Regions from separate parts of the Paenibacillus sp. UMB4589-SE434 genome, predicted to be linked through region 1. Evidence: riboswitches for the same ligand, from Rfam matches in the RefSeq annotation. Region 1 holds a riboswitch; each other region holds the start of a gene.
What was found. Region 1 has a riboswitch for cyclic di-AMP ahead of QP775_RS22575 (hypothetical protein). Riboswitches for the same ligand answer to the same signal wherever they lie in the genome.
Positions count from the first base shown of each region.

Region 1 (8,103 bases):
GTGGCATGAACGAGTAGCAGTAGATGGAACGATTCCCGATGGCGGTATGTTTACAACCGAGACAGGCAGATGGTATCAACGTCAAGGGGATACGTACCGCGAGGTCGTTAGCGGACATGCGCTGAGTCGCTGGCAGCTCGAAGGTCGATTAACGCATCGAACAGAGGTTGAACGCCTGCAGCTTCATGAGGGCATCCCTATTATCGCTGCGCCAGTTATTCATGCTTATCATATATAAGGTGAAGGAGCATACCGGTGTCAATGCGCTGGTTATGCTTCTTTGCGCTGCTGTTGAGGAAATTATACTGTACATGCTGGTGATGCTATGAATTGGGCGAATCAGCCGTATGCGAAGCCGTATCAAACGGCATATGTTGTGTATGAGGAAGTTCTGACGTTGTTTGTGCACCAGGTACTATTGCCATAAATAAACTGGTCTGAGAGAAAAGGAGGGACAAACATGCATCCTAATAATGAATCCGTTAATCATGCCGTTAATCATACGATGCAGCACTTGTCACATACGCAGCAGCAGATGGCGCGAGTTCTGGATGCGGAGCGTCATGTAGCCGTTCGCAATTCGCAGGTCATTCATGTCTTGCCCGATACACAGGAATTACTTCACGGAGTAAGGGACATTAAAGAGCAATCGATGGCATTATCCCGCAATTTGATTGCCTATTTGAATGGCATTGCGGAGCTAGAGCATGCTCTTGCTGACCAATTGGAGCAGATTATGATCGAGCTGCAAAATGAGAACGCGCAGGGAGAGGCTTGAGTAGACACTTGTGCGTCTTATAAACGGTGTCTCGATGAGGTGAGGAGGGATTGATGGGTGAGTCGGGAACGTGCGATGACAAAAATGCTGGAGGCTATGGCTGACATGCAGTGGAGCATATCGATGATTCTCGAAGCAAAAGCAATGGAAGCTGAGAAATCCCGCAATTGGATGCTTAATCACTTCACTCACCAGCCAGCAGCGACACCTCATGAACAGATAGAAGAAGCTCTTGAAATCCATGAGCAAGTCATTGAAGTATTAGAAGGACTAACCAAACTGCAGCAGGGCTTGGCTAGAAATATGAAGACGATATTTCATCGTGCGGGTAGCGGAGGACACGGCGATGGTATTTCCGATGGAGCGTTCGGAGAATTTGAACTTGGGGATAGGCTGCAATGAACAATAAAACAAATCAAGCTACTCCAGGAAGCAATGCTGCCTATCATGTGATGTCGACAGCACATGATCATCGTGAAAATGAAGCCAAAGTTGCGATGGTTGAAGCGATCACAAGGAGTCAGATTGCATTGGCGCGGCTGCTTGAGCAGTTGGCAGATGTGTCTGCACATTCGGAGGTGCAAGTAAAACTAATGTACGACAACATTCATTTGCTGTCGCAGCATCAGCATGCTTTATGCCATATGGTGACTGGCTGGAGGCCGCGCAGCCTAAATAAAGGAACCCCCGAAATACCATGGCTAAATCCAGTTTGTCATGTTGAAATATATGGCCCCCAAGGGAGCGCAGGAGGAGAAGCACATTGAAGAAAGACAGCCGCAGCCGAAAGCGTAAGTCCGTTTCGAAGAGAACGAGAAGTAAGTCTGGCAGAGCAGCGTCAAGCCGCTTGCGCGTCAGACGAGCAGGGAAAAGCCGACTAATCAAGCGTAGGGGTGGTATTAAGGCAAAGAGTAAGCGAGGCAGAAGAAGAATGGGATCATCTGGGATCATCTTTAAACAAGGTTATGATGCAGCATACAACGAGGGCTTTAACAGCGGCTTTGCAAAAGGATATGAGGATGGACACCAGTTAGCTTATGCCGGGCAAGTATAGTGGGAAAATAGCCTGATATGTGCCTCGTGCGATATCAGGCTGTTTTTATGGAAGGCTGTGCATAAGGCAACAGCCTTATTTCTATCGATATCGACAAAAGTCCATAAGACAGTCGGTCTAGCGGCATATAGTGATTTGACTGCACACATTATTCGGCACCAGTTGTGATTCGTTGCTAGTTGCTGCTCATGATTGGTACAGGCGGGTGTCGCTAATGTCAAGCACTGAGGTTTCAGGAACAATCACCTGTCGTTATGAAGGCAAGGAACAGACTAACTTGGTTTGATTGGATGACAAATGAGTAGATAGATGATGATCGTTATGATTTATGAAAGATTGGTGGTTGAATAAGTATGGTGTTGGCCTCGATACAGCCAAAGTTTGGTTGGCTCACGGTCGACAGTAACAACAAAGGAGTGAGGAGATGCCCGGTTCACGCTCACGGAGGAAATCATATCGACACAGACGCGTGACATCGATAACCGTTGCTCGCAGGCGTGGACGATTACGCGGTCTGCATGAAGGATACCAGGATGGATACCTTCGTGGCCGTGCGGATATGCTGGTGAAGACCATACGCCCGCAAATTCCTCATCGACCTATACATGTCATGTACGTTACCTCAGGCAAGGGCTTCCCATACTCTCCAATTGATGATGCGTTAGTCAGCACGCTTCAGGAGATGGTGGGGAAGGTGACGGTCATCGGGCCGAGAGATGCCGTTGCAGCTTCGGCGGCCTCCTTAAGGCCGGATATTATCATCGCCTTGGATGGCATGGAGCTTCCAATCGGCCAGCTTGATGAACTGCGGGCAGCAGGCATTCGCACAGCCGTATGGCTGACGGACGATCCGTATTATACGGATATGATGTCTGCTATCGTGCCGCATTACAGCGATGTGTTTACGTTAGAAATCAACAGTGTCAGCTATTATCAATCTATTGGCTGTCCCAGTGTTCATTACTTGCCGTTTGCGGTGTATCCAGGCCATTTTTTGCCGAAGACAACACCTACACCGGGGCGCCGCGATGTTTGTTTTATAGGTTCAGCCTACTGGAACAGAGTACGTTTTTTCGAATCGATTATAGATCGAATGATGCAGTATAACGCATACTTTTCAGGCTTGTGGTGGGATCGACTGCCACAGTTTAGCTCCTATACGGGCAAGATTGATCTTGGTCGTTGGATGACTCCGCAAGAAACAGCTGATATGTACAACATGACCAAAATTGTCATCAATATGCACAGATCTCACGATGACGAGACGGTGAACAGCAATTCCAGTCAGATTATTGCCTCCTCTCCGAACCCAAGGACGTTTGAAATTGCTTGCTGCGGCACACTGCAATTGACAGACATTCGCAGTGATCTAGCTAGCTTTTATACCCCTGGTATCGAGATTGTGACCTACCAATCGCCTGATGAGCTGCTTGCAAAGATGGAGCATTATTTGCACCATGAAGGAGAACGGCGTGAGATTGCGCTGCGCGGGCTTGAAAGAACGCTGCGTGAGCATACGTATGCCAATCGGATGAATCAGCTTTTGGGTACTCTTTTTGGCTACTGATGTTCCCGCGGATCCCAAAAAATGACATGAGACAGCCGCTTGAACGTACTCGATTCAGGCGGCTTTAGTGTATGCGCTGATATAGCCATACGAAAAGGCAGTGTAGTCTAAATCCCGCCTATGCATGCCTTATGCAAACGCATCAAAGCGAGCTATGAGCTGTAAATGGAAGCTTGAACAGGACACGAGTAATAGATTAATCATGACAGAAATTTTGCCAAGAAAGCGATTAAATCCATATTGTTATCGAAATTACTTTAAAATGCTACTGTTATCCAATCGAATGAAGATAATTAAAGATATGACGAGTAAATGATAGGATTTTCGATGATTGATTATGATTATATCCAGCATTTGGTCATGCTTGGAACAATATGAACGTTCGAATTGATTTACATACATACATGAAAAGGCGTAAGATTCAGTTCATCGACGACAACAATATCCGTTGCGTCTTCATCGCTGAGTTCCGCCGGAAGGCGGGAGCGGGGGAACCACAATGAGAAGGCAAATCCGTCATAACAACCGATTGCGGCTGAATTAGATTGATTTGCGTTCAGGGGGTGAATCCGGTAAAGGTTATATCCATGCTAAATGTTAGGGGATGTCACTTTGCAACCGGTAGGGCGACTCTTCGATTCCGAACCCGACAGCTAACCTCGTAAGCGTCCGAGGAGAGGCGCGCTAGACCGATTTGCGCATACTGACCAACCTCTACCCGAATGATGAAAGTAACGGACTTCAGGAGGTATGGTGAAATGCAAGACACGGACCGAATCGTTACCGTATTCGCTCCGAACACGATGGGGGCTGACTTTGTCCGCCAACTGCGCGGCGCAGGCTTGCCAGTGGCAGCCATCAGTAACAATGTGAGATGTTCGGCAAGAATGGAGAAACTTGGTGTCAAGCACATTTGGCACGTAAACACATCTCGGACCAAACCAGCCGAGATTCCGTTATTACCAGTTGGACGTATATACGTATTCGAGCAAAGCTTTGCGCTGACTTGTCGTCTGCTGCAGCAATGCCGAGCATGGACGTACGACCCGATTACGGTCATAACTAAGCAGCATTATCCACGTTCCATTTACCGCCTGCTAGGCGCGGATATGGTTGTGTACACGCAGTCGGATCAAGTATCCTTTCTGCTGACCGAATTGATTTACAGCGAGCAGCGTTCAACCGTATAGCTGCACCAGTAACTTATTTACAGCAGGTTCTGGTGCGATCAGTTCGAACGGCTCGACTAATTGATAAGCTTTGGGCAATGCTCATCGCTGAATCCCTGAGAAGGGAACGGGGGACCCAATGTTAGAGCACAGTGCTTCGAAAGTGGAGAAGCTGCTGTGCGAGGGGTGAATCTTGGCCTTTGGCCAGTAGGGCGACTCATGCGCCCGAATCCGTCAGCTAACCTCGTAAGCGTCCATAGAGGCAGCCTTATTTCGTTGTGGCGATTCGCAGCTTGCGTTTTATTTAGCTGCGTGTTTAGAAGCCGCACGGAAAGGGATCCTCTTTCCGTGCGGCTTTTTGTGTTGTCTTTTAACATGCTGCAAGGTAAAGCACCGTCTCTGAAGGGTGAGCACATCTTAGCACCAAGGCTCAAAGGAGGAGTTGGCATATGTTCGATGTCATTATGCTTGTATTAATTGTATTGTTAGGCGTCGTAACGTATGGGGTGCTGTCCTGGTGCTCCACAGAAGTTGATCATTAGTCATGGCTAATGCCATGAACATCGCACGGGCTGACTCGTGCATATAGAGGTGAACAAAGATGATTATCGTGCTTGGCGTACTGGTAGGGGCACTGTTTCTCTATCTGGGATACGCACTTGTAAAGCCAGAGAAATTCTAGGGATACGACTTCCTTGTAAATAGTTGAAAGGTGGAACACAAAAATGACAGGTTTAGGTTGGTTGTCTATTGGCATTACATTACTTATTGTATTGGTGTTGGCACGTCCGGTCGGCATCTATTTATCTCGTGTATTTGATAGCGGTGGAAAGCCGCTGCCGATGGATCGAGTGCTTGGTCCAATTGACAAAGGTTTATTCAAATTGTTTGGCATCCGAGAGACCAACCAGAGCTGGAAAGCCTATGCAGGTTCGTTGGTGCTAAGCAACGTGGTCATGATTGTGATCACTTATGCAATATTCCGGCTGCAAGGAGTGCTGCCGCTAAATCCGAGCGGCATTGCAGGCATGGAACCTTCGGTTGCGTTTAATACAGCGATCAGCTTTATGGCAAATACGAATTTACAGCACTACAGCGGAGAAACAGGGTTATCCTATCTCTCACAAATGATCGGCATTATTTTCTTGATGTTTACCTCGCCGGCAACTGGTCTCGCCATTGTATTTGCTTTTATGAGAGGTCTGGCAGGCAAGCCACTTGGCAACTTTTTTGTGGATCTAGTTCGCTCGATTACGCGTATCCTGCTTCCGATTGCGGTAGTGGCAGGCATTATATTCGTTGCGATGGGTGTTCCGCAGACGCTCAGCCCGACGGAGACGGTAACAACAGTACAAGGTGCAGAGCAGCAGATCGCACGGGGGCCTGTCGCTTCATTATTGTCCATTAAAGAGCTGGGCAACAACGGGGGTGGTTTCTTCGGTCCGAACTCGACGCATCCATTCGAGAATCCAAATGCACTCAGTAACACGCTGCAAATGATTCTAATGATGCTGGTAACGACTTCCTTGCCGTTTGCATACGGAAAAATGGTCGGAAATGCGAAGCAAGGCAGGGTATTGTTTGTGGCGATGTCCGTCATGTTTATCACGATGCTGGGCCTCTCCCTTACTTCTGAGCATGTGGGTAATCCGATGATGCATCAACTTGGCATAAATGGCCCGAGCATGGAAGGCAAAGAACAGCGGCTTGGCATGGTGCAGTCTTCTTTGTATTCCGTCGTCACGACAGCTTCCGAGACGGGAGCGGTTGCGACCATGCATGATACGCTTACACCGCTCGGTGGACTTATACCGATGGCTAACATGATGCTGAACACGGTGTTTGGCGGTATCGGTGTCGGATTTGTCAATGTGTTGATGTACGCCATGATTGCCGTATTTTTGTCCGGCCTGATGGTTGGGCGTACACCGGAGTTTCTGGGACGGAAGCTTGAAAGTAGGGAAATGAAGCTAATCGCAGTCACGTTGATCGTGCATCCATTGCTCATTCTTGTACCAACTGCGATTGCGCTCATTGCTTATCCTGAGACGATATCGAATCCAGGTTATCATGGTTTGTCACAAGCTTTGTATGAGTTTACATCGTCTGCTGCCAACAACGGCTCAGGCTTCGAGGGACTTGGCGATAACACGTTGTTTTGGAACATTGCCACAGGGATTGTAATGTTCTTCGGCCGTTATATTTCGATGATTACATTGCTTGCTGTCGCGGGGTCTATGGCAAGAAAACGGCCTGTTCCCGCAACAAGCGGTACATTTAGAACCAATACAGCGATGTTTGGAGCGATATTCGTCGGAACGGTTCTTATCGTAGGGGCATTAACGTTCTTCCCGGTCATTGTGCTTGGACCTGTGGCGGAGCATCTAACGTTGTGGAAATAATGTGTACGGCTTAAGAGGAGGAAGAAAGACATGAAAACGGTTCAGTCCACGAATTCGTCGGTTCCGTATGACACGGAAAGCGGACGTTCTCATATAAAAGCGCAAAAAGATATGTTTCAAGCTGCATTAGTCAAAAAGGCATCTATCGACGCACTGCGCAAGTTTAATCCGAAGCAAATGGTTAAAAACCCAATGATGTTTATTGTAGAAATCGGATTTGTCATCACATTGTTCTTAACCTTAGTTCCAGATGCGTTTGGTTCACCTGTCGCTCGGTGGTACAACGGATCAGTGAGCTTTATATTGTTTATTACAGTATGGTTCGCCAACTTTGCGGAAGCTCTGGCAGAAGGGCGGGGTAAGGCTCAAGCGGACTCCTTAAAGCAAACCAAGAAAGATATGTGGGCGAACAAAGTGACAGAATCAGGCACGGTTCGTGTATCCTCTGCAACGCTGCGTAAAGGAGATCTTATTATTGTCCGCGAAGGAGAGACCATTGCGGGGGATGGGGAAGTTATTCAAGGCTTGGCATCAGTTGACGAATCTGCAATTACAGGTGAGTCGGCACCAGTGTTAAAAGAAGCAGGAGGCGACTTCTGCTCTGTGACAGCAGGCACGCGGGTCGTAAGTGACTGGATTCGTGTTCGTATCACGAGCGATCCGGGCGAATCGTTCCTTGACCGAATGATCGCGCTTGTTGAAGGTGCTGAACGGCAAAAGACGCCAAATGAGTTGGCGCTGCACACCGTACTGATTAGTCTAACCCTTATTTTCTTGATTGTAGTGGTAACACTACCTTTCTTTGGACAGTACTTGAACATTGAACTAAATGTAGCTGAACTTATCGCCTTACTAGTTTGCTTGATTCCAACAACTATCGGGGGGCTGCTGTCTGCGATTGGGATTGCGGGTATGGACCGTGTTACACGCTTTAACGTCATTGCGACTTCAGGGAAGGCAGTAGAGGCTTGCGGCGATATTCATACTATTATTTTGGATAAAACGGGTACGATCACCTATGGAAATCGTCTTGCTTCCGATATGTATGCGGTTGGGGGCGGTTCGAAAGAAGAGCTTGGACGCTGGGCAGCGGTATCCTCTCATCTGGATGAGACACCGGAAGGACGTTCTGT
Region 1 is NZ_JASOYK010000009.1:29,593-37,695, forward strand. It holds gene QP775_RS22545 (glycosyltransferase family 2 protein) at 1-238, shown strand, start outside; gene QP775_RS22550 (nucleoside-diphosphate sugar epimerase) at 461-778, shown strand; gene QP775_RS22555 (alpha-helical endospore appendage domain-containing protein) at 836-1,180, shown strand; gene QP775_RS22560 (hypothetical protein) at 1,177-1,545, shown strand; gene QP775_RS22565 (hypothetical protein) at 1,542-1,832, shown strand; gene QP775_RS22570 (CgeB family protein) at 2,302-3,399, shown strand; cyclic di-AMP (ydaO/yuaA leader) riboswitch at 3,850-4,083, shown strand; gene QP775_RS22575 (hypothetical protein) at 4,158-4,589, shown strand; cyclic di-AMP (ydaO/yuaA leader) riboswitch at 4,665-4,835, shown strand; gene kdpF (K(+)-transporting ATPase subunit F) at 5,170-5,250, shown strand; gene kdpA (potassium-transporting ATPase subunit KdpA) at 5,294-6,970, shown strand; gene kdpB (potassium-transporting ATPase subunit KdpB) at 7,082-8,103, shown strand, end outside.

Region 2 (8,103 bases), on a different contig from region 1:
AAATGTTCCTATTTGGATCTAACATGAGATCTACATCAAATCTTATTATTTATAAAATGTATTGGCTTTTGATTAGAATGGAGCAGATCCAATAGTTGTCACAGGAAAATGTAATATAATTTAAATAAAAACAATATCATCCATCAACTAGTAGAAAAGGTTGCAACATGCAGTGTATCGATTGATTTTCCGTGATTTCCATGGTTAAGATTAGCTCTGGCAAGGGCTTTCTCTTCTGCTTGTGCTCATATACAATAAGAGGAGGGGAACAAAAAAGCGAACACATGGAAAGGAGGGACCCGGTTGAAACATGATGATAGATCGTCTCATCAGGACAAGGAAGGCCGAGAGAACGAGACAGACAAGAGTGCTTATGGGCAATCACAACGTTGGAAAGAACGTTGGAACGAACGTTATGCGCCGGAGCAGCAGGCTGTGCTGACAGCAGAAGAGATGGATGCGCGTGAGCGTGCTTTGGAGCGGATACGCAACAAGCTGGCGCTGCTGCCTGATCTGCCTGGCTGCTATTTGATGAAGAACAGCGAAGGTACGATCATTTATGTGGGCAAGGCCAAAGTGCTCAAGAACCGAGTCCGTTCCTATTTTACTGGCAGCCACGACGGCAAGACGCAGCGGCTTGTCTCCGAGATACGCGACTTTGAATATATTGTTACAGGCAGCAATATGGAATCGCTTATTCTGGAATGTAATCTGATTAAACAGCATCATCCGCGTTATAACGTATTACTTAAGGATGATAAGAGCTTCCCATATATTAAAATAACGAACGAACAGCACCCGAGACTGGAAGTAACTCGGCGTGTTTTGAAGGACAAGGCCAAGTATTTTGGGCCCTACCCGAATGCATTTGCGGCGCAGCAGACGAAGAAGCTGCTCGATAGATTGTATCCCTTGCGCAAGTGCCGCACGATACCGGATCGGGTGTGCCTCTATTACCACATTGGTCAGTGTCTGGCGCCTTGTGAATACGAGGTTACAGCAAGTGACTATGAGGTAATGACGCAGGAGATCGCCAAGTTTCTCAATGGTGGACATGAAGAGATTAAGAAAGAGCTGCGGCGCAAGATGGAAGAAGCGGCAGAGGAGCTGCAATTCGAACGGGCGAAAGAATACCGCGATCAGTTATTGGCGATTGAAGCGATTATGGAAAAACAAAAAATTAATACGGCAGATCAGATGGATCGCGACGTGTTTGGATTTGCAGTGGATAAAGGGTGGATGTGCGTCCAGATTTTATACGCGCGGCAAGGCAAGATGATAGAGCGTCATGCGACTAAGTTTCCTTATTACGGCCATGCATATGATGATTTTATAACATTTGTAACACAGTACTACAGTGACAATCCTGCACTTCCGAGGGCGATATTGCTGCCGGATGAGACGGAATGGGTAACGGAAGAATCAGGTTTGGATGCGGATACAAGCGAATTGCTGACCGCTCAGGCTGATGTACGTGGTGATACGCTGCTTCATGTCGACTCTACATTGCTCACGGATGAGCAGGAAGCTGATCACGATGAAACAGATGAGGTCGATGAGGCTGCACCACCAATAAAGTCCAGCGCAGAGGCGCTGCACCAATGGTTAAAAGTGAAGGTTCTTGTGCCGAAACGCGGCTTAAAGAAGCAGATGGTGAAGATGGCGATGGATAATGCACGTGTTGCGCTGGAGGAGAAATTCAAACTTCTGGAACGTGATGAGGAACGGACAGCAGGTGCGGCAGAACGTCTTGGCGAGGCACTTGGAATCAGATCGGCGCATCGTATCGAGGCCTTTGATAACTCGAACATTCAAGGCTCTGACCCTGTATCCGCGATGGTTGTCTTTATTGACGGCAAGCCTGCCAAGAAAGAATATCGGAAGTACAAGGTGCGCACAGTGCAAGGGCCGGATGATTATGAGACGATGCGTGAAGTGATACGCAGACGGTACGAGCGTGTGCTGAAGGAAGGCTTGGAGCAGCCTGATCTGATTGTTGTTGACGGTGGTAAAGGACAGATGGCGGTAGCTATCGATGTATTGGAGAATGAACTGGGACTATACATTCCGGTATGCGGTCTGGTTAAAGATACAAAGCATAAGACAGCGCAATTGATGGCCGGGGATCCTGCACAGGTTGTGCCGCTCGGCAGAGATAGCAAGGAGTTTTATTTATTGCAGCGGGTACAGGAGGAAGTGCATCGCTTTGCAATTACGTTTCATCGGGAGCAGCGCGGCAAGTCGATGGTTGTTTCTGCACTTGACTCCATACCAGGTATTGGTGAAAAGCGGCGGAAAGCGCTGCTGAAGCACTTCGGCTCTTTGAAGAAGATTCGTGAGGCTGAGATAGAAGATTTTCGTCAAGTGGGGATAGGCGAGCAGTTGGCACGTACGATCTTATCCCATTTACGGGAGGATGATGATCAGGATGCAGCCCAAGAATCCGAGCTGGAAGTAGAGAAGCTGTCAGATTACGATGAGAGCGAACCTGAACTTGGGACAGATTCAGCGAATATGCCAGCAGAATAGGCATTACAGTTGCAACAGCTAGATCCTTCAACGCTATAACTGAAGCAAGCAAGATCATAAATCACCACAATAAGAGGCCAAAAAAATGAAGCATGGTAGTTCATTTTTTTGGCCTCTTATACATATTTCAGTTAGGAGACAGGCTCGTGCGACGGTCTTATTTTTAGAGTCTTATGCCGATGAAGCGTGTTAATCCCATAGACAACAGCCATGGGGAGCAGCAAGTAGAAAGTGCCTATCACGATGCCAGACCAACTGCCATCAATCCAATAAGGGATCACCATCAATATAGTATCTAACATGAGATGAGCGACTACTGCGCTCCAGAAACCATAACGCACCATAATCCATACAAACAGGAAACCGATAATCATCAATTCCAACGGACGGGAGTAGTACGGATAGATCGGATAAGTCACATGACCAGCAGCCCACACAAAAGTAGGAATAATAGCTGCAACCCATGTATTACGCAGAAATTTGCGGAACAATCCCACTGCAAACAACCGGAAAAAGCCTTCTTCTGAAATGGCGGCTACCCACGCTACTAAAGGATACAAAAACATGTAACTTAGATTGAGTGGAGAGCTTGAAGCGTCTGTAGAGGACCAAGCCTTCATACCCAGTTCCAGCCCTGTGTAAATAATACTTTGCGTGCCCAGCAACACACCCGTGAATGCCAGGCCAACCCAGAAAGAACGCACAAGCTGTTGCCCGAAATCGGCGTCGCTCCATGAGATCACAACCTGCTTGTGCTGACTCACGTCCCAGCATGAACGCCCAACGATCAAGGCGAGGTATAACGTAATACCGGCTTGAACGACGAGGAAAAGCGATTGTATGGTAATGGTCATCTGCAAGCGATCATACCCGATTGGCTCCAGTCGATCAGCCATAATAGTACCTGGTATCACGTTCCAGCCATGCAGAATAGAGATCAGGCACGACAAGGCAGCCAACGTCAGCATCGTTCTGGATCTAAAGCGAATACGCTTGCGATATATAAGGGCCATTATGCAGGCGGCAGCTGCAAATATTACCGACATTAGTACATAACCAATGGAGGAGATCTGCTCAGCAGTGCTCTTTTGCTCCTGCATAAGCTGTGTATAAGCTTCAGGTAATGTCCAAATGGATTGAGCCTGGCTGATCTTGCCATTTTGCCACCACACAACAACTTCCAGTTTGGCATCGCCGACCTGCCCATTCTTGACAGTATAGCGAATTTCATTCGATAATTGCTCGGATTTGCGGGCAAGCTGTGCAGGTGTGTAGCCAAGCTGTAGTACAGCTTCATCTGAATGGGCTAACATGTAAGCCCGATCTGGATTAGGTTGTTCCACTTCGGATGTAGTGGAGCTATTGTCGGCATCAATGGTATCGGACAACACTTGTTGATAGCCGACGATCTGTCCAGTGCGCATATGGATGTCGATTGTCACGAGCTCACGCTTGTGTTGTAGGGGGGCTTCTTTGTCGAAAAAGACCCGATAAATATCATATGGCGCTGCCTTTTCCCAACGATTATACGCAGTATGCAGCTCATATTTACTTAAGTAGCCAGACAGGAGATCATTGGTATAATATATGGCACCTTTTTTGAATTGAGCGGATGATGGAATGGATGAGCCTTTGCTCGTGTTAGAGAAACTGGGCGTTGCTGAAAATATAGCCGAGGTGTAAGCGACTTCCGCGCGGCGGATAGCTTCATCTTTGGTTAACATAGGAGTAAGCTGCTCTGTATTTGAACTGGACAAAAATGGAATGATAACTTGAATGACTAAGAATAATAAGAATCCCGCAACTGCTGCGCCAATGAGCGCCCTGGATGCACCCTGCCCATATCTTTGGTTGCCAGCAGTAGAATTGTATGTAAATTTCAAGGGAATCCCCCTTCAATCTTAAATTTGAAATACGATAAAGACAGTTGTTCCTTCCCACATTATCGAAATGAACAAGCAACGTCAAGAAAAAGGGCCTTGCGCCGATGTATTACGAGAAAAGAAGTGAATGTAAGCGTTATATAATGATGTTTTCGGGCGTTTTCTCGTGTATTTGCTCCTTTCAAGACTTTGTGAAGAACATAGGAAACGTATATAATCTCGTTATGAATTGAATACAGCCGAGTTTCGTCATGCGACGAAAGCGGGGGAACCGAATTTTGGGGTGAATTTTGAGTGTGCTGCAAGCCACTTGAATAGGGCGACCTTGACGTGCCCGAATCCGTCAGCTAACCTCGTAGGCGTAAACGTCAGGATACCAGCGATAAGCATTGGGGTCTCCAGTGCTTTTTTTCGTGCCATTTTACGTATGAGGTGAAAAGCATCCTTGAAGACTGTTAAGCGTAACAACCTGCGGAGGCTAACCCCTTCACGCACCTTGGTCATTGGATTTGCCTTCATTGTTTTGATTGGCGCACTGTTGCTCATGCTGCCAATATCCAATGCCGACGGCACACCGTTGCCGTTTATCGACGCCTTATTTACAGCTACCTCTGCCACTTGCGTAACAGGTCTTGTGGTTGTTGACACAGGCACACACTTTACGATGTTTGGTCAAATCGTCATTATTAGTTTAATCCAGGTTGGCGGTCTAGGGTTTATGACGATGGCGACGCTGTTTGCTATGGCATTTAAGAAGAGAATTTCATTAAAAGAACGGCTGATCCTCCAGGAATCGCTGAATCAAGGCTCGATGGAAGGTATTGTACGACTAATCCGCAAAGTACTGCTTTATGCTTTTGTCATTGAGGGTTCTGCCGCTGTGCTGTTTACGTTAAGATGGTCGTTCGATCTGCCATTCGGGCAGGCATTGTATTTCGGTATTTTTCATGCCATCTCGTTCTTTAACAACGCAGGTTTTGACTTGTTCGGCCAAGTTAGCGGTCCTTTCTCCAGCTTAACAAGTTACGTAGGGGACCCGATTATTAACTTTGTATCCATGTTTTTGATCGTATCGGGTGGTATTGGTTTTATAGTCATGTCTGATGTGATGGATTTCCGTCGTACACGTCGATTGTCTCTGCATACCAAAGTTGTATTATCCATGACCAGCTTTTTAATTGTGTTTGGAGCTGTTGTCCTATTTATATTTGAGTTTACGAATCCTCATACGTACGGTCAACTGAATGGTTGGCAGAAAATATGGGCATCGTTCTTCCAGTCGGTCAGTCCGCGTACTGCGGGGGCGAATACGGTTGATATTGGTGCTATGAGACAGGCATCTCAGTTCTTTATGGTCATTCTGATGTTTATCGGTGCATCTCCAGGATCAACAGGGGGCGGTATCAAGACGACTACGTTCACGATCTTGATTGGTGCCGTCTTTGCGATGATGCGCGGCAAGGAAGACATCGTTATGTTCCGCTGCCGTCTGGCTAAAGACCGTATTTTCAAAGCAGTTACATTAACCTTGCTGGCACTGGGGCTGGTTCTCTTCGTGTCTATGATATTGTCTACGACAGAAGATCGGCAATTTCTTGCCATCTTGTTCGAGACAACATCGGCATTTGGTACGGTCGGACTCACGATGGGAATCACAACTAGTCTGTCGGATGTAGGGAAATTGTTAATTGCCCTTACGATGTTTGCAGGACGACTCGGACCAATTACGCTTGCGTATGCGCTTGGACCGAAGGCAGAACGTGAATTGTATCGCCACCCGGAAGGTAAAATAACGATAGGTTAAGAGTACGGCGTAAGCATGAGGATTATGTTTAGTTGGAATATATAGATATATAGTAAGCAAGGATGAAGGGGATAACATCTATTATGGACGCTCAGCAGTTTGCGGTAATTGGAATGGGACGCTTCGGTTCCAGTCTGGCAAAAGAATTAATGAAGTTAGGGCATCAGGTTCTTGGTATTGACAAGGATGAAGAAATCATTGACGAACTGAGTTCCGAGATGACCCATGCGGTTGTAGCGGATGCTGCTGATGAAGAAGTGCTGCGTTCCTTGGGCATTCGTAATTTTGATTGCGTCATTGTTGCGATCGGTGATGACATTCAGACTAGTATTTTGATCAGTATCCAGGTGAAGGAGCTTGGGGTCAAGAAAGTGGTGGCCAAAGCGTTAAGCGAGCTGCATGGACGTGTTCTGGAAAGATTGGGCGTAGATCGCGTGATTTACCCAGAGCGGGATATGGGAATAAGGGTGGCGCATCACCTTGTGTCGCCTAATTTGCTCGATTATATTGAATTGTCTAAGGATTATACGATTGCAGAGCTGAGTGTACCAAAGTGCCTGCACGGGCTTAAGCTCAAGGAGCTGGATCCACGTGCCAAGTACGGCTGCAGTATCGTAGCCTTAAATAAGCCTGGGGGCATCATTATCGCACCTTCAGCTGAAGATACGTTGGCAGAGAAGGATATTATGGTCATGATCGGTACGAATCGGCAAATTGAAGCTTTTGAAGAACGTCTCTTGGTGTAGCAGGTGTTCAGTCGGTCAGCCAGGCTTCGTCATCATCATCAATAGCGGATAGAACTATAGCCACTTGTCAGTGTCCAGATTGTTGTGTTGGAACTGTCAGGTGGCTTTTGAAGTTGTACGGTTGTTTTCGGCGATAGGCAATACATGTAGGATTATTCGGCAGCTCTAATCATTTTAATCAGTTGTTCTTTGTTGATATCCAGTGCTGATGCTGCTCGCAAAATACGGGGCAGCTCAATATCCGCAAAATGAATTTTGCGTTTGTTTTGCACGAGCTTTTTAGCCCCTGGGCTTACAAACATGCCAACTCCTCTTTTTTTATATAGAATGCCCTCATCTACAAGTAAATGAATACCCTTGGCAGCAGTAGCAGGATTGATTTGCAGTACTTTTGCAAATTGATTGGTAGAAGGAACCTGACTCTCCTCCATTGAAGCACCGCTTAATATATCATTTTCAATCTTTTCCGCTATCTGTAAATAAATTGATTTAGACTCGTCTAGCTGCATAATCGCTACCTCATTTCTCAATTACTTGTACACCACCATTTCATACAGCAGGCCAAATAGCTTTGCCATTACAAAGGACAAAAGCACAATCTAAACCCGATTGTTAGGTGCCGTTGTCATTTTTCTTAATAGATATCTGGTTCATTACTTATGTATTTGACTATAAGACTGGAATATAAAAAAAACAAGAGGCACAAGAGCCTCTTGTTATATAACACAATGTTGCATACCAAATAAGATTAGAAAAATATCTTAAACAGGATCAGGGAAATAATCATATGCATCCCCATAGCAATGGTAATAAAAGCAAAGCGGTTTGAGCGCTCAACCTTGCCTAGTTCCGCCATTTCAGTAGTCGTTAGAACGACGGAAGACAAGAGCAAGCAGCCGACCATGAAGAAAGATAGCTGTGTGAATGAAATGACGCTAACGAGACCAGCCAACAGGAAGCCTACGGCAAAGGGCATTTGTAAAGCCCCTAAGCGGACAAAGGCAGGCAATAAGCCTGGTCGTTCCTTGCCTTTAAAAGATAAGGTAAGCCAGAGAGCACCAATCAACGCACCAATAGAAAGGATAGCGATCACTAGAAAACGGATAAAGAATGAGAACGGGATACTAGGCGCACCACGATC
Region 2 is NZ_JASOYK010000011.1:37,506-45,608, forward strand. It holds gene uvrC (excinuclease ABC subunit UvrC) at 454-2,529, shown strand; gene QP775_RS24190 (CPBP family intramembrane glutamic endopeptidase) at 2,661-4,412, opposite strand; cyclic di-AMP (ydaO/yuaA leader) riboswitch at 4,640-4,789, shown strand; gene QP775_RS24195 (TrkH family potassium uptake protein) at 4,858-6,216, shown strand; gene QP775_RS24200 (potassium channel family protein) at 6,300-6,962, shown strand; gene QP775_RS24205 (GntR family transcriptional regulator) at 7,115-7,471, opposite strand; gene QP775_RS24210 (hypothetical protein) at 7,711-8,103, opposite strand, start outside.
Region 2: linked by a shared signal. The riboswitch ahead of QP775_RS24195 (TrkH family potassium uptake protein) and the one ahead of QP775_RS22575 (hypothetical protein) in region 1 are both predicted to bind cyclic di-AMP.

Region 3 (8,103 bases), on a different contig from region 1:
CCGCCCATACGGGTATAAGTATGCTGCTTTAACATTTCATCAAACTTCACGGAAGATTCCGAAATTAATTCACGCAACTGGCGATAACGTTCTAGTAGGTTATGCATGCTTTTCCATCCTTACGTATCTTTTTGGCATATCCATTATAACCAATCCCCTCGCTACAGGCTATGCACAGATATAGGCGAATGGTGTGCAATAAGCGTCAATTGTATGGATTTATTCAATTAAAAGGCACAAAAAAGCCCTGCACCGTGTAAGGAAAGCAGGACAGAACTGATACATTATGGAATTTGTACAAGTGTGAGTACGGAGAAGAAATGTGCCAGAGATCCTGCCAATACGAACAAATGCCATATCATATGGTGGAATGGGAATCCGCGCCATACATAAAAGATCGTACCAACCGTATACAGAATTCCTCCAGTAATTAGCATCTTTAATCCGAGGGCAGGCATGGTAGCTACTAGCGGTCCCCAAGCAAGAACGATAATCCAGCCCATTACAATATATAAAGCAGTCGAGGCAAATAGGAATTTCTTCGTAAAAAAGGCTTTAAAAATGACACCTCCGACCGCAATCCCCCAGACAATGCCAAACAATGTCCACCCAAGCTTGGGCGGAAGTGCTATGAGCACTAACGGTGTGTAAGTGCCGGCAATGAAGAGGTAAATAGACGAGTGGTCAAACGTCTCAAACAAATCCTTGACTTTCCCCTCGGGAAAACTGTGTACCAGCGTTGAGGCTGTATAAAGCAGCAGCATCGTGACGCCGTATATCGTAAAGCTGACGACATGAATCGGTCCGCCATACAGGGCTGCAAATACGATGAGCAATGTGAGTGCCGCGATGCTCATTACCACGCCAATACCATGCGTGATGGCATTTGCAATCTCTTCCCCCCTGGAATAGGTATGGGTGTTAGCCAACTTGGATCACTCCTTCTTCAGACGGTATGCCCTGCTGTGCAACCAACAGGGCACCGTTACAACTCGTTATGGTTCTATTGTATCGGAGTGTAGACCGTCCTGCAAATGAAGGAAGTGTTAATTCGAATCATCTGTATTTTCAAATAGTTTGGCGATAGGATTCTCAATCTTTTTCTCTTTCCAGATCGATCCATCTGACTTTTGGACAATAAACTGATAGAAATGGTTGGTTACCATTAGGGTCTTATGTCCGATGCCCATAATAAAAGGCTGTTCCCAATCCTTGGAGATATGGTCATCTGTCCAGAAGTAATGGACGACCATTCGTTCTTTGTTATAAGGGTGCAGTATGCCATAGGCACCTTGAAGACCCGATTTGCTCATCGTTTCTTTCCAAGCGAAGCCAGTGTGTGCAGAATTAGTGATAATACCAGCTTGCAAGGCTTGGGTAAAGGCATTGTGCTTGGGATTACCAATTACAATGACGTTGCTCTTGGCAAGTGTAGTCTCCAACTGCTTCTTAATCGTCTGGCGATTGTTGATTATATTTGCTTTCATGCCAAATGATTGGAACATCGATTGCAGCTGAGTAGCCAGCATGTCCTGCTGCGCTTTAGCTTTCTTACTGGCGGGATCACCTACGATGATCGTAAGCGGCTCGTCACGAAGCGTCTTGCTCATCAGCTTGTACATCGTCTCTTTTGGCAGCTGCGGATTCGATTCATCCACACCGTCGTACATTTGCTTAATGGAAGATTTCATAAAGGCTTGCTTTTCAGCCTCTGACATCTGATATTCCGGCTTCAACTCGAAGTTAGGCTTGTTCAGGTTATCGTCCATGCGATCGCGAATTGACTTGCCCAATTGATCTTCTATCGTCTGCAGCAATCCACTAACCGTTGCGTTGCGATAGGCATATCGATTGAAGTATTCCTTCATAAAGGTGTCAAATTTCTCGGGTCCAGCCATACGATACAGCTCATAAATGGCAAGACGGCCCTTCTTGTAATACACAGCATCTGGTGAATCCCCCACATGATGGTTGTCGGAATTAATGGCAACGTCCATTGGGTAGTCATCAAAGCGAACGCCATCAAAGCCGCTGCTCTTGTTGCCCTGCTCATTATAGAAGTAAGTCATGGCGAAGTCAGCGAATCCCTCATCCAGAAATGACTCTTTTTCAGAATTGTTACCGATGATAGAGTGGAACCACTGATGAGCGATCTCATGAACAAATGCAGAGTCGTTTGCAGGCACGGCATTAGGGGATACGAGACCCATCTGAATCATCCGCGAGAACTCAACAGCTACGCCCTCCACATGAGATTCAACAATACGGAAATCGGGATAGTCATATTTGCCGAATTTGCTGCTGAAAAACTCGATTGCTGCAAACGCGCGATCCATGTATTGGTTAATAACGGCGGTCTTGGCTGGATCATTCTTGTCGTTATAGTATACATATTCTACCGTAAGTCCGTTTTTGGTCTTGCTGGCCTTATGATACTTTTCGCTTGAAAAGAATACAAACTCCCGTGTCTTGTCTGACTTGGTGGAGACTATTTTGCGTCCAGCTTCTGCAGGCTGCTCGGACATTTGTCCAGGCATGGCAAGCTGGAGCTTATCTGGAACATTCAGATGAACGTTATAATCGGCAACATCGTAATAATCGGATTCAAAAGTGGTGCTGTACGGTACTTTGTTCCATGTATGTGCCTGCTCATTATATACGGACATCACAGGGAACCAGTGGGCGCCGTTAATAATATCTTTCTGGTAAGAAAGGCGCTGTGCACCAAATGGGATTTTGGTCTTGTAGGTTATAACGATCGTCACTTCTTCATCTTTCAGGAGGGGTTTTTCCAGTTGTACAGTTAAGGCCTGCTGTTCATTTTTTGACGTTAATGTGCGGCCACTAGTGGAATCTTTGACATCAGTGATGTCGATGCCGCCTAGAAAGTCGGCTGGTTTTTTGTCTGGAAATTGTTTGGCTAGTTCTTCGTTAGTGCGGGCAAACATTTGCGCTTGCGTATCTTTGGAACGATGCGCATCTGCGAATAGATGGAACACAACGTCGTTTAATTTATCAGATGAGGTATTGCGGTAGGTTACCGTCTGCTTGCCCGTAATCGTCATGTTATCGGTGTCTAGCTTGGCATCAATCTCGTATTTAACGTGCGATTGCACTTGCTCTGGTGTCTGGAACGTGGTCTTTATAGTCGAAGTAGATTCAGCAGCAGGGGCAGCGTATGTCATGCCTGCATTTGTTATTGTCCCAGCGATTAAGCTAAATGCCATTGTCACTGCCAGAACCATTTGTAATCGTTTCTTGCCTGTAAGTCTTGTCATTTGTCACACTCCCAAGTTGTCTCTTATGTTGTTATACTCCTCATCCTAATGTAAAAGACAGACAAGGTCGAGGGATTGTCCTTACTGTAACCTTACAGTATTGCAACCTTACAGCTAAGGCCAAAGCCATATGACTCGAATTAATAGTATTTTTCCATAAACAACGCTCTATCTACTGAAAATGACTCCTTAGATCCACCCAATGATAGTGATCCCTTTCACCATAGTTACCATTACAAGGATCTGAGACTACATGTCCATGTTAGAATCCAGATCTCCCGAAATACGTGTCGTTAAAGAGATATCCCCATCAAATTAACGATTTTCATATGTTTTATCGACCTCCATCAATTTTGTTCATATTGTTTATGAAATGAGGGTTCCCTTTTGGCAGTCAAACAAGGTAACGTAGACCATGTAAGAATAGGTATACAAATTGTGTAAATAAGAGTGGAGTTCGTCAACATAAAAATAGGATGTGATATTGTTGCTGAAGACTGCTAAGTACAAGGCGGAAGACATTCAGGAAATGGCTGCCTTCATCGAGACATGCAACCAAATTCAGGAACAGCATGTCGGTTATTGTGGTGTCAAATGCGATGAAATAGCGGCAGCAATTGTAGAAATTACAGCTGATAGTTCACTTGATGAACGTTTTGTCGTTTACGAGGAAGCAGGGAGTATCATTGGTATTTGTGGGCTTGATATAGGAGCTGACAATGGAGCAGTAGAATTATGGGGTCCCTTCGTGAGAGAGGACGATGTAACGAATCAGGCTCTCTTACATGCAATATGGCAAGATATTAATAAGCTAATATGGGCAAAGGGGCAGAAAGTTACGCAGGTAGAAGGGTTCTATGATACGCGTAATAGGGTTGGTATTCCTATTTTTGAATGGCTTGGAGGAGAGTGTACCGGGGTTCACTCCGTTCTTCAATTGAAGCGGGCGCAGTGGCTATCTGCTAAAGAAGAACAGACAAGCTCGCCATATAAGACAACAGATCAGGCTGCTTTTGTGTCTCTTCATGAGAGTTGTTTTCCGGGTACATACATGAGTGCTGAAAGCCTGATAAAGAGTATAGATGACCAACATGCCTTATTTGTTTGCCGTGAGAACAGTGAGATGGCTGGTTATATTTATGCGAGCGCCAATGCCGAGTTCGGTGAAGGTACAATTGAATACATTGCGGTTGATGAACGTTATCGTCACAAAGGGATCGGAAGTAAGCTGCTGCGTCAAGCCTTATCATTTTTATTTCATTATCCTTCAATAGAAGATATTCAACTGTGCGTATCCCATTCTAACAGGGGAGCTCTCTCTTTGTATGAGAAATGCGAGTTTGTAAGGGTACGAGATTACGCACATTACAAATTGAGCATAGATAGTGAGATCATGCCCATCAGCAGGTAAAAGGGATGAACCAAGCGGAAGAGGCACCCCCCATTTTCTAAGCAGAGAACATCATATTATTTATTTGGCTGGAAAGGTGGTTACTATGACTGAACATCTTGCTATTGGACGGCTGATATTACAACTGCGACGATTGGAGCGATATCCGAAGTCTTTCGGAGATCTAAACGATTTATCCCTCAGCGAAGTTCATACTATTGAAGCAATTGGGGAACATGAAGGTGTGGCAATGGGTGAGTTATCTGACCGGCTGTGCGTTACGAAGGGAGCCGTCTCGCAAATGATGGTTCGTTTGGAACGAAAGGAGCTTGTCGTCCGTAATACACATCCGTCAGACGCTCGAATTGTTCTTGTGTCTTTAACAGACAAGGGGCGAATCGCCTATGAAACGCAGGCCAAGATACATGAAGCTATTTATATGGAGTTAAAAGGAGAGTTTACCAGCAGTGAGCTTCGTTCTTTCGAGCGGTGTATGGAACGATTAACACAGACGCTTCGAGACCGTTAATAAAGCAAATGAGACGGAAGTCCGTACCTTTTAGCCAAGCCGTCATACAGTATAGTATACGGATTGAGACAAGAGGTGACGACGATGAAGAGGGAACAATTAGCACGATCTTATCATGCAATATATAGTATGGGGAGAAAATGTTTAGTAGCTATTCAGTTGCATCGACTCGGATTAAGAAAGTTCGGAGGCATGCTAGATTGGAATCGCTCCGTACACCTATCGAACGTTAACTTGTTGCTGCGCAATCGATTCGCAGGATATATGGAACTAGACAACCTTGAATTTACAGGTTATGACCAAGGTGATCGATGTCTTATGTTACGGGATCGTGTATACGATATTTATTCTGTTCATGATTACCCGAAAGACTTCAATTCACCTGAGCATCTGGTATCCTATCCCGAGGTTAAAGCGATGTACGATCGCCGAATACAGCGCTTTTTGGAGAAAACAGCGGTATTACCATGGTTGTTATTTATTCGTATTGATGGGACGTATGAGGAAGTTGTCGAGCTTGAAAGGCAGCTGCGTAGTTATGTCAGACATCAATTTCATATTTTGCTTGTTTTACATGGGGATCATCTTGGAATCGTAGAGATAGATTGGAACTTGGAACATGTGTGTGTTGTTTCTATAGACACAGAGCAGCTGAATGATGAGGTGTGGGACGAACTGCTGGCGAGTGTAGCGTATGAGGAATATGCAGGGCAGCCGGATAAGCCATAGGAAGACGCTGTCATTTAAAATAACAGTTGCAGGACTGCGGCTATGGGCTTCAGTCCTGCTGATGCGTGAATCTGCTAGTAGACATTTTAAAGATTCATTTTTGCTGCTTTAGATGGTTCCGTAATAGGCTTGGCAGTGGGTGATAAGCATGCTTTGCTGCGGACAATAACGATAGGATGAATGCTGCAACAGATTCGCTAGTGCTAGCTCGGTTAACTGTACCTTCTCCTCACACCATGAAGTTCTCATTTGCTCCAACAGCAGCAAAGCACCTATTGCTGATTTGCCCTTTAACCGTTCTAATTGTCGCGCCCAGCGCTGAAGATCAAAATGAGAATCATCAGGCATCAGGGTAACTTTTCCCCAGCCTTGAGCTTCCCCACTTACTACTTTTAAAATAATCATGATCGGCAATGCGGTCCTGCATTGTGTATCAGTTTCAATTGCGGACAAGCGTGACATACTAGCTAATTGATACAATTCAATGCGGTTAATGGTGTGTGCTGATGTATGGATTTCGTCCATCTTCATCCCTCCAGACTTTGTCATGATGCAAATAGGTGGTCTGTAACAAGAGCAGCTATCTGCAAGTCTCTCCTGTAACGCTTACGAGGTTAGCTGACGGATTCGGGCGATGGAGTCGCCCTACCAGTAGAGACTACCGGATTCACCCCAATGTAGGATCGTGGACCCTGAATGGTTCCCCCGCTGCTCTGTAACTAGAGCACTCAGCGATTGAAAGAATGAAGCGATGCTTCATGTTGTCTATCATAGCGCGTGGCAGCAGGGGTGTATAACGATAAAAGACCGATAAGGACGAATTAAAGGTGATTTTGAACGATAGGGGATGGATTATAGCAACGATTGAATATATTTATCCGAATTACGCCGTGCTTGCTGCAGCTATCGATAGGTTGCATATTTCGTGTTCAGCGACGGAAGGCTGCTCGAAGGCATACGAGAAATAAAAAGATGGACGAAGGCATACTGCCGGGAAATTGGATGAGATGTACGCGCGTCAAAAAGCACTTCCGCTGCGCCTGTTCACAGCAGCATACTGAAGTGCTTATCATCCTTATTTATTTATTTGAGCAGCCATGCTGCACAGTTGGTCAGAAGGATATATGTGCGTGCCGCCAAGACCTGAGCTTGCTGCATACAGCATTGCTTCTGCTATGATAGAAGCTTGAATCGGGCGATATTTTAATAGTGGGCCGCGCAGGATAGGCGATAAGAGGGGACTGATGGCAGCTGCAGCTCGCTCTCCGAGTCGGAACTCCTGACGCGCACCTATAATTAGCGAGGGCCGTACAATATGAAGCGCACGTAAGGGAAGTGCTTGCAGTCCAGTTTCCAAATCCCCTTTGACACGACTGTAGAAAAATGCTGACTTCGAGCTGGACCCCATCGCTGTAATGATTGTAAAAGAACGAACCTGTGCCGCAGCTGAAAGCTTCCCAGCTTGCAAGGGATAAATGTAATCTACCTTACGAAATGCTTCCTTTGACTTGGCTTGCTTGATTGTAGTTCCTAAACAGCAGAACACGTCTTCTGCTTGAAATAATGCAGCATACTGGTCCATACGGTCGAAATCTATCGTGTGTACTTCAACATTAGGAAAGGGAACGATGACAGGTCGGCGACTTAACACAATGACACGTTTATAATACGCATGAATTCGTGCCATAAGCTCGCTGCCTACTAACCCTGTCGCACCTAACACTAAGGCGGTATCTTTGGTCATCAGCTAGCCCCTTTCAAGATGAATATTCGTTCGTCCATTATAACATGATGATCATTTGGAATGAGAACAAGCTGGATCTGGTTGTTCAACTTGCTTCATCCAACTTATATCTGACGTTAGAAGAATATAACGGAAAGAGCCACTATGCTCTGCCAAAAAAGGCGAGCGCAGCGGCCCCTCTGTAGCTAATCGATTAAGCCGGCAATAATGGCGGCTGCAGTGCCTGCTTCTTTGTCATCCAGCGTAACAACGGATTGCATTTCATCAGGATCATCGGCTTTCATATGGAAGAGGTCACGTCGACCATCCAAATGCACAATGATAACCAGTGTGTCTCCAACTGCGGTATGCAGACTATATTTCCGGCCGATACCTGGCAGGTCTGCTGCTTTAACGTTCATGTTGACATCCTCCCTCGATGTCCTCTGCAGTA
Region 3 is NZ_JASOYK010000001.1:2,258,565-2,266,667, reverse strand. It holds gene murB (UDP-N-acetylmuramate dehydrogenase) at 1-107, opposite strand, end outside; gene trhA (PAQR family membrane homeostasis protein TrhA) at 285-929, opposite strand; gene QP775_RS09510 (M1 family metallopeptidase) at 1,047-3,278, opposite strand; gene QP775_RS09505 (GNAT family N-acetyltransferase) at 3,766-4,689, shown strand; gene QP775_RS09500 (MarR family winged helix-turn-helix transcriptional regulator) at 4,775-5,197, shown strand; gene QP775_RS09495 (DUF1796 family putative cysteine peptidase) at 5,282-5,926, shown strand; gene QP775_RS09490 (hypothetical protein) at 6,035-6,451, opposite strand; cyclic di-AMP (ydaO/yuaA leader) riboswitch at 6,515-6,670, opposite strand; gene QP775_RS09485 (NAD-dependent epimerase/dehydratase family protein) at 7,002-7,670, opposite strand; gene QP775_RS09480 (hypothetical protein) at 7,715-7,855, shown strand; gene QP775_RS09475 (cation:proton antiporter regulatory subunit) at 7,856-8,071, opposite strand; gene QP775_RS09470 (GreA/GreB family elongation factor) at 8,061-8,103, opposite strand, start outside.
Region 3: linked by a shared signal. The riboswitch ahead of QP775_RS09490 (hypothetical protein) and the one ahead of QP775_RS22575 (hypothetical protein) in region 1 are both predicted to bind cyclic di-AMP.